DNA from 2 places in the Streptomyces sp. NPDC059785 genome. Region 2 is predicted to be linked to the other one. Evidence: riboswitches for the same ligand, from Rfam matches in the RefSeq annotation. Region 2 holds a riboswitch; the other holds the start of a gene.
The links. Region 2 has a riboswitch for cyclic di-AMP ahead of ACFV6E_RS34990 (NlpC/P60 family protein). Riboswitches for the same ligand answer to the same signal wherever they lie in the genome.
Positions count from the first base shown of each region.

Region 1: another riboswitch for cyclic di-AMP. It lies ahead of ACFV6E_RS00630 (C40 family peptidase); the one in region 2 lies ahead of ACFV6E_RS34990 (NlpC/P60 family protein).

Region 1 is NZ_JBHWHV010000001.1:124,152-128,756, reverse strand. Features, by position in the region: gene ACFV6E_RS00645 (twin-arginine translocation signal domain-containing protein) at 5-400, shown strand; gene ACFV6E_RS00640 (ATP-dependent Clp protease proteolytic subunit) at 553-1,188, shown strand; gene ACFV6E_RS00635 (hypothetical protein) at 1,196-1,504, shown strand; cyclic di-AMP (ydaO/yuaA leader) riboswitch at 1,841-2,035, shown strand; gene ACFV6E_RS00630 (C40 family peptidase) at 2,039-2,512, shown strand; gene ACFV6E_RS00625 (DUF6328 family protein) at 2,606-3,139, shown strand; gene ACFV6E_RS00620 (LysE family translocator) at 3,078-3,692, opposite strand; gene ACFV6E_RS00615 (LysR family transcriptional regulator) at 3,837-4,605, shown strand, end outside.
Region 2 is NZ_JBHWHV010000064.1:17,226-21,830, reverse strand. Features, by position in the region: gene ACFV6E_RS35000 (NlpC/P60 family protein) at 1-260, opposite strand, end outside; gene ACFV6E_RS34995 (hypothetical protein) at 696-1,049, shown strand; gene ACFV6E_RS34990 (NlpC/P60 family protein) at 1,139-2,305, opposite strand; cyclic di-AMP (ydaO/yuaA leader) riboswitch at 2,313-2,499, opposite strand; gene pcrA (DNA helicase PcrA) at 2,823-4,605, shown strand, end outside.

The DNA.
Region 1 (4,605 bases), on a different contig from region 2:
GGACATGTCCAGGATTTCCAGGCGTTCACTGCTGGGGTACTCGGGGACGGCGGCGGCCGGGGCGGCGCTCGGCACGGCCGGTACGGCGCAGGCCGCGGAGGCCGACGGCGCCGGGACCGCCGCGAGCGCGCGGAGCACGGGCGGTACGGAGAGCACGGGCGGTACGGAGAGCACGGCGGCGGTCGAGTTCCCGTCCGACACCGAGTTCAGCGGCTTCACCAGCCTCGCCGCGGAGGACGCGACGCTCGAATTCACCTTCACGATGCGGACCGAGTCGGCCCCCTCGGCGTACGCCATCACCCCGCGCGAGGTCGCCGACGCCCTGTCCGCGCTGGCCGTCTCCCGCGGCTGGCCGCCGATCACGTTCAGCGGCAGACCCGCCCCGGTCGACATCAACTGACCCACGAGCACGTCCGCCTCGCACGGCGCCCCGGACCAACTCCCGGTCCGGGGCGCCGTTTTCGCTGTCAGCGTGAGCCGGCGCGCAGCCCACCGCCAAGAACGTACGTCCTGTACATTTTTGACGGACACCACTGCGAGGAGGCGTGAGCCATGCACCGACCGTCCGCCCGCTACGTCCTGCCCGAGTTCACCGAACGCACCAGCGCCGGGATCCGGACGCTGGATCCGTACTCGAAGCTGCTGGAGGAGCGGGTCGTCTTCCTGGGAACGCCGATCGACGACCGGTCCGCGAACGACGTGATGGCACAGTTCATCCACCTCGAACACGCGGCGCCCGACCGGGACATCTCGCTCTGCATCAACTCCCCCGGCGGCTCGTTCAGCGCGATGACGGCGATCTACGACACGATGCGGTACGTCACCTGCGACGTGGAGACCACCTGCCTGGGCCAGGCGGCCTCGGCGGCGGCCGTGCTCCTCGCCGCCGGCGCACCGGGCAAGCGGTCCGTGCTGCCGGGCGCGCGCGTGCTGGTCCACCAGCCGTCGATCACCGAGCCGGTCCAGGGACAGGCGAGCGACCTGGCCGTCCAGGCGGCCGAGTTGACCCGCACCCGGCGGACACTGGAGGAGATGCTCGTACGGCACACGGGACAGACCCCCGAGCGGATCGCCGCGGACATCGAACGGGACCTGTTCCTGGACGCGCCGGCCGCGGTGGCGTACGGCCTGGCCGACCGGATCGTGCCGAGCCGCAAGGTGCCGCCCGCCACACCCGGCGCGAGGTGAGCCGCGCATGCTGCCGCCCGAACTGCCGCCGCTGCCCGCGCTCACCCGCGCCGAGGGCGAACTCGTCGACTGCTACCTCGACCTGGTCGACCTGCTCGGCCGCATCAACCCGGCACGCCCCGGGGACACCTACCGCGGACTGCGGGCCGCCCAGGCGCTGGTCGGCAAGGCGGCGGCGCTGCGGGACGCGCTCACTCTGATGCATCAACGGGGCGAGAGCGAAGTCCACGCGCCGACCCTGGCGCGGGCGCTGCGGGTCCTCGACGGCGAGCGGCGGACCGCTCGCGTCACCGTCCCGCCCGCCGGGGACATCTGACGCATACACACCCGCACCGGTCCCGGCCACCGTCGGCGTGCCGTCCGGTCCGGGGTTCAAACGGACCGAACGGATGACCTCTCTTCGGAGTAGACGCACCACCCTTTCCGGCACCGGTCGAGTTGCGCAACACGCGTACAGCGGGGGCGGAATGAGGCCCTGCACCGCAGGTACGACGGTGGTACGGGGCCTCAACCCGCGTTCCGAACACGGGGTGTCCACCCGAACGGGCGAGTGGTGAGTAACCCCACAAATCCTCGGTTCCGTTCGGTTTTCCCGTGCGACATGAGTGAAGATCCTCTGCGACGACAAGCCCCCGCCACAGCGGCGGGGCGGTCCGGGCGGACGCCGAGTCCTGCCGCTGCCCGGACGACCGGTCGACGGAGTGGATCGGCAGGAGTGGAGGACCCAGCACGACGGGCCGCCGGAGAGATCCGGGCGGTCCTTGGGGTGAAGCCGCGCACGCGGCCGGGCAACTTCGCCAGCCCGAATCCGACAGGTCATCCTTCACAGGCGGCTGACGAAGGGTTGCGCATGTCTGCGCTCAACTGTGTCCCGTCGCTGTGGAGCAAGGCCGGTACGGTCTCCGCTCTCACCGTCGCCGCCGTGGGCGGCGGCCTCGTGGTCCCCGGTGCCGCCGCCGACGCCTCGGCGGCCACCTCCGCGACGAAGGCACTGCACGTCGCGGCTTCGAAGAAGGGCTCCCCGTACAAGTGGGGCGCCACCGGGCCGCACCGCTTCGACTGCTCGGGACTCACGCTCTACTCGTACAAGAAGGCGGGCAAGAAGCTGCCCCGGACGGCCGCGCAGCAGTACAACAAGACCCGTCATGTCTCGGCCTCGAGCCGCAAGGCCGGAGACCTCGTGTTCTTCCACTCGGGCCGGAGCGTCTACCACGTCGGCATTTACGCCGGCAAGGGCAAGATCTGGCACTCCCCGAAGACCGGTGACGTGGTGAAGCTCCAGAAGATCTGGACCAAGAGCGTCTGGTACGGCAGGGTCCGCTGACCCGACCCCGGGGGCGGCCTCGACGGGCCGTCCCCGGGGTGTCACCCCTGATCCGCAGGCGTGACGCCCGCCGAACGGGTAACCCGTTCGGCCATGGCCGACCACGCAGCAGAACCGGCACGGCGCGAGACGCCCCTGGAGCGCGCCGACCGGAATTTCGCCGAACTCCTCCAGGAACTACGGGTGACCCAGACCGGGGTGCAGATCCTCTTCGCGTTCCTGCTGACCCTGGCGTTCACCCAGCGCTTCCCGTCCCTCGACACCGTGCAGCGCGCCACGTACGTGACCACGCTGCTGCTGGCGATGCTGGCCGCCGCCCTGTTCGTGGCACCCGCCGCCCTGCACAGGTCGCTGTTCCAGGAGAACGCCAAGGCCGCGATAGTCCGGGTCTCCTCGGTGCTGGCCACCGTCGGACTCGGCGTCCTGATGCTTGCGTTCACCGGGTCCGTACTGCTCGTCGTGGACGTGACGCTGGACCGCGGCGCGGGCATCGCCGCCGCGGCGGCCACGCTCGTCGCGTGCGTGGCGCTGTGGGTCGTGCTGCCGCGGCTGGTGCGGCACGCGCTCAGGACACGAGGGGTTCCGACAGCAGAACGAGACCGAGCAGCGCCAGTACCGCACCGGTGACCCCGGCCACTGCCCGCGCGGCGCGCGGCCGGCGCAGCCACCGGCCGAGCCGGTCGACCAGCAGCGCGACCGCCGGGAACCAGACCAGGGCCAGGCCGACCACGATCAGCGCGAGCAGCAGGGTCCTGGGCAGCGCCGGACTCCCGGCGGGCACGAACTGCGGGAGCAGGCTGAGGAAGGTGATCGGCGCCTTCGGGTTGAGGGCGTTGGTGACGAAGCCCTGACGCAGCGGCCGGGCGCCCGCCGATCCGTCGGCCGGTGCGCCCTGCGCGCGCCACAGCGACCACAGCGTCCGCACGCCCAGGTACAGGACGTACCCGCCGCCGAGCAGCTGGAGCGCGCGGAACAGGGCGGGCACCGCCACCAGGACCGCCGCGACCCCGGCCACGGCGAGCGCCGTGTGCACCAGCAGGCCGCCCGCGATGCCCAGCGCGCACGCCACTCCGGCCCGGCGGGAGACCAGGGCGTTGCGTACGACGACGGTGAAGTCGGCGCCCGGCATGGCGACCATGCCCGCGGCGACCCCGGTGAAGGCGACCAGTTGTGCGTCCATGCCGCCCAGCCTGCCCGCCCCGGCCCTTAAAGAGGTATGTCGAATAAACTGGGTCTGCCTTAAGCAGTGCTTCATACGGCTGCCTTGAGCAGTGCTTCATGCGGCGTCGCATGCGGGACTCGGCCGGTCACGGAAAGGGGCGGTATGTACGATCCGACGCGGCTGGCGGCGCTGGTGGCGGTCTCGGAGGCCGGTTCCATCACGCGCGCCGCCGAGCGGCTCGGCTACACGCCGCCCGCGCTCTCCCAGCAGGTGGCGAAGCTGGAACGGGAGGCGGGCACGGCCCTGCTGGTGCGGCATCCGCGCGGCGCCCGGCTGACCGCCGCGGGCGAACTGCTCGTCACCCGGGCCCGGCGGGTCCTGGACGAACTGGAGCTGGCCCGGCACGAACTGGCGCGCGTCGCGGGCCTGGCCGGTGGCTCACTGCGGCTCGGCACCTTCCAGACCGCGGGCATCCATCTGCTGCCGCCGGTGCTCAGCGCGTTCCGCCGGGCGCATCCCGACGTGGAGCTGGCGGTGGCGAACCACGAGCCCCCGGCGGGGATCGCGGCGGTGGCCGCGGGCGAGGTCGATCTGGCCCTGACCCACACGTACGCCCCGGCGGAACCCGTGCCGCTGCCCGCCTCGGTGGCCGCGGAGCCGCTGCTGGTCGAGGAGCTGGTGCTGGTGACCGCTCCGGGGCACGCGCTCGCCGACGGCTCCTCGCGGCTGCCGCTCGGCGCGCTGGCCGGGCAGCCGCTCATCAGCATGGCTCCCGACCATCCGCCCCGGCAGGGCGTGGAGGCCGCGCTCGCCCGGGCCGGTGCGGCGCCCTCGGTGCTGGTCGAGACGCCGGGCTATGCGCTGGTGTGCGCGCTGGTCAGCGCGGGCCTCGGGGTCGCGGTGGTGCCCGAGATGGTGGCCAGGACCTCGG
Region 2 (4,605 bases):
TCGTTCAGCCGCCGCTCCGCCGCCCCGGCCTTCTCCTCGGCGCCGTTGTACTTCTCGGTGGCGACCTCCGCCTCCTCGTACAACTTGTCCACCTCTGCCTTGACCTCGGACAAGGAGAGCTGCGGATCGGCGTGCGCCGTGCCGTCGAGGCCCGTCGCGGTCGTCGCCGCGGTCGCCGCGCCGGCGAGGGCGACCGTGGCCGCGGTGCGGGCCGTGGGGCCGCGGAGCGAGCGCTGTCTGGGCTTGCGGTGCGCTGCCACGAGGGCCCACATCCTTCCGTACGGCCGCCCGCGCGGGGCGGTCTGCGGCGACCCGTCCGGTGGCGGCCCCGCACAGGGGAGCGAGCCGCCACCGGACCTTCTCGGCGGCGACCGGCGGCCGCCCCTGGCCCGGGCGGCGGTGGAGAGCCGGTCACCTGGGGGAGGACGCTAAGCCGGGGAACGAGGGCACGGAGACGCCATGTACGGAAATGACGGCAGTGGATCACCGGGTGACCGTGAGTGTCCGTCCCGCCGTACCGGAGCCGTCGATTCGAACCGGTTTGCTGACCGATGCGGCGGATCCCGGGGGACGGGGAGCGCCGGGCTGCTACGGCGGGCCGACCTCAGCCGCCGCGCAGAGAGAGCCCTGCGCCTCGGTCGTCACGCCAGGCCCGGTGACCGGAGCCGCCCGTGGGCAGGAATAGGCTCCGGACCATGGACGTACTCATCCATCTCTTCGTCGGCCTGCACATCATCGGGATCGCCGCGCTGCTCGGCGGCTTCCTCACCCAGATGAAAGCGATGGGCCAGGGCACGGCCCGGTTCGTCCCCGGGATGCTGCACGGCGCGCTCACCATGCTGGTCACGGGCATCGTGCTGGTCGGCCTCAATCAGGCCGACGACAACACCGTCAACAACATCAAGATCGGCGTGAAGCTCGCCCTGCTGATCGTGATCCTCGGGCTCGTCTATGTGAAGCGCGACGAGGAGAAGGTGGACAAGGGTGCCTTCGCCGCGGTCGGCCTGCTGACCATGGCGAACATCTTCATCGCCGTCCTCTGGACCTGAGCGGGCCTGAACGGGCCTTCCCGTAGAAGGGGGTCCACTAAAAGGGGGTCTACGCGTGCGTAGACCCCCTTCAACGTTTCCGGTCCGGCTCAGGCCGGCCGCACCACGCTGTGGATGATCGACTCACCCGCGTAGTAGATCGACTCCTCACGGACGTATGCGCCCGGCTTCGGGGCGTGGATCATCATGCCGTTGCCGATGTACACGCCCACGTGACTGATGTCGTCGTAGAAGAAGATCAGGTCACCGGGCTGCGCGGCGGAGAGCGAGACCGTGGTTCCCGCGTTCACCTGGTCGTACGTGGTACGCGGCAGGCTGACACCGGCGGCCTTCCAGGCGGCCTGCGTCAGCCCTGAGCAGTCGTAGGAGTCGGGCCCGGTCGCGCCCCAGACGTACGGCTTGCCGATCTGGGCGCGCGCGAAGGCGATGGCCTTGGCCGCCTTCGTACTGGACGAGGAACCCGCAGACGAGCCGGTCGAGGAACCTGTGGAGGTGCTGCCCGACGAGCTCGAGCCCTGGCTCTGTTCGGCCTCCTGGCGCTTCTTCTCCTCCGCGGCCTGCTGCCGGGCCAGCTCCTCGGCCTTGCGCTGGGCCTCCTGCTGCTTCTTCTCCTCGATCGCCTTCAGCCGTGCCTTCTCCTCGGCGGTCAGCTTGGACAGCAGCTCGCGGGCGTCGGCGAGCTTCTGCTGTACCTCCGCCTTGGACGTCTTCAGCGTCTTCTGCGACGAGGTGAGCGTCTCCAGGCTCTCCGACGCCTCCTGCCGCTTCTTCGTGGTCGCGGCCTGCTCGGTGACGTAGTCGTCGACGGCCTGCTTCTGGCGGCTGGTGAGCCGGCTCATCAGCTGGGTCTGGTCGAAGTAGTCCTGCGGGTTGTCGGCCAGCAGGAGGGTCGCCGTGTCGGGCGCGGCGGCGCCGGTGCGGTACTGGGCCGCGGCGAAGGAACCGAGCTCCTCGCGCGCGTCGTTGAGTTTTTCGGTGCGCTTGGCCACATCGTCGAGGAGGGTGTCGACGCGCTTGCGCTGTTTGGCGGTCTGCTCGCGCGTGGCGTTGTACTTCTCGGTGGCGGTCTCGGCCTGGTGGTAGAGGTCGTCGACCTTCTTCTGCACCTCCTCCATGCTCGGCTTCGGCTCGGCCGGCGCGGCGTTCGCCGTCTGCGAGAGCAGGGCCACGGAGGTGAGGGCGGCGGTGGCGAGGGTGGGGGTCCTGAGACCCGCAAGGCGCGTAGCGGCGGGACGCCATTTGCGGTGCGACGCCAAGGGAGGCGACTCCTTCCGTGATCCGCCTACCGGGTTAGCTGTCGGGTTCGGGCGGGTGGTTCGGAAGGGTTGCCCTACGGTGCGCGCGTGTCCAGTGGCTGCCCACTGGTTGGCGGCACCGATTCACCCCAAGGTCGGTTGGGTCCCCGGCTCCGGCTGCCGCGGGGGCGCACCGGACTCGGCGGAGGCCGCACGGCCCGGCGACGTTCGCCGGTGGGGGTCGGGCGGCCTGCGCAGCACGCTAGCCAACTCGTGTGTCTTCTGTGAAGGTTGATGTTCGATATGCCCGATACATTTTCGTGACCTTTTTGCGGGACGGTCGGTGGTGGTGACGTACGTCTCACCGTGGCGTGATGGCGGTGACGGCTGTCCGGAACGGACCGCGGTCGGGCCCGTAGCGGAAGGTGACCGGCCGGTGGCGCGGAGCCGATGAGAGGTACGCGATTTCCGGCGCGGTCCCGGGTGGTTCTGCTGCGCGGCCCCGGGTGTCAGTGGGGGCGCCTAGACTCGGATGGCGATGAGCAGCCTCTTTGACGACAGCTTCCTGGCGGACCTCCAGCCCTCCGGGGCCCATGGGGAAGAGCCTCCGCCGCCGCCCGAGGACGGGGCTCCGGAGCCGATCCCGGACGACCTGTTCGCCGGGCGCTTCGACGCGCCGCCGCCCAGGGACGCGTACTACCGGGACGGTGCCGCCCGCCCGCACGTGGACCCGGCCGCGCTCCTGGACGGGCTGAACGAGAACCAGCGCGCGGCCGTGGTGCACGCAGGCTCCCCTCTGCTCATCGTCGCGGGTGCCGGTTCCGGCAAGACGCGCGTGCTCACGCACCGCATCGCGCACCTGCTGGGCGAGCGCCATGTGCACCCGGGCCAGATCCTCGCGATCACGTTCACGAACAAGGCCGCGGGCGAGATGAAGGAGCGCGTGGAGCAGCTCGTGGGCCCGCGGGCGAACGCGATGTGGGTGATGACCTTCCACAGCGCGTGTGTGCGCATCCTGCGCCGCGAGTCCAAGAAGCTCGGCTTCACCTCGTCGTTCTCGATCTACGACGCCGCCGACTCCAAGCGCCTGATGGCCCTGGTCTGCCGTGACCTGGACCTCGACCCGAAGCGCTTCCCGCCGAAGTCGTTCAGCGCCAAGATCTCGAACCTGAAGAACGAGCTGATCGACGAGGAGGACTTCGCGGGCCAGGCGGCCGACGGTTTCGAGAAGACCCTCGCCCAGGCGTACGCGCTCTACCAGTCGCGGCTGCGCGAGGCGAACGCGCTCGACTTCGACGACCTGATCATGACGACGGTCAACCTGCTGCGCGCCTTCCCGGACGTCGCCGAGCACTACCGCCGCCGCTTCCGCCACGTCCTGGTCGACGAGTACCAGGACACCAACCACGCGCAGTACGCGCTGGTCAGGGAGCTCGTCGGTCCCTCCGGCGAGGGCGAGGGCGATGGCGTCGGCGACGGTCTCGGCGAGGGCCCGGCCGAGCTGTGCGTCGTGGGTGACGCCGACCAGTCGATCTACGCCTTCCGCGGCGCCACCATCCGCAACATCCTCCAGTTCGAGGAGGACTACCCGGACGCGACGACGATCCTCCTGGAGCAGAACTACCGCTCCACCCAGACCATCCTGAGCGCCGCGAACGCGGTCATCGAGCGCAACGAGAGCCGCCGCCCCAAGAACCTGTGGACCAACGCGGGCACGGGCGAGCGCATCACGGGCTACGTCGCGGACACGGAGCACGACGAGGCGCAGTTCGTCGCCGACGAGATCGACCGGCTCACCGACGCGGGCGAGGCGAAGGCGGGCGACGTCGCCGTCTTCTACCGGACGAACGCCCAGTCCCGTGTCTTCGAAGAGGTCTTCATCCGCGTCGGCCTGCCGTACAAGGTCGTCGGCGGCGTCCGCTTCTACGAGCGCAAGGAGGTCCGCGACGTCCTCGCGTACCTGCGCGTGCTGTCGAACCCGGAGGACTCGGTCCCGCTGCGCCGCATCCTGAACGTGCCCAAGCGCGGCATCGGCGACCGCGCGGAAGCCATGATCGACGCGCTCTCCCAGCGCGAGAAGATCAGCTTCCCGCAGGCGCTGCGCCGCGTCGACGAGGCGTACGGGATGGCGGCCCGCTCGACCAACGCCGTGAAGCGGTTCAACACGCTGATGGAGGACCTGCGCACCGTCGTGGAGTCGGGCGCGGGCCCGGCGACCGTCCTGGAGGCCGTGCTCGAACGCACCGGCTACCTGGCCGAGTTGCAGGCATCCACCGACCCGCAGGACGAGACCCGCATCGAGAACCTCCAGGAACTCGCGG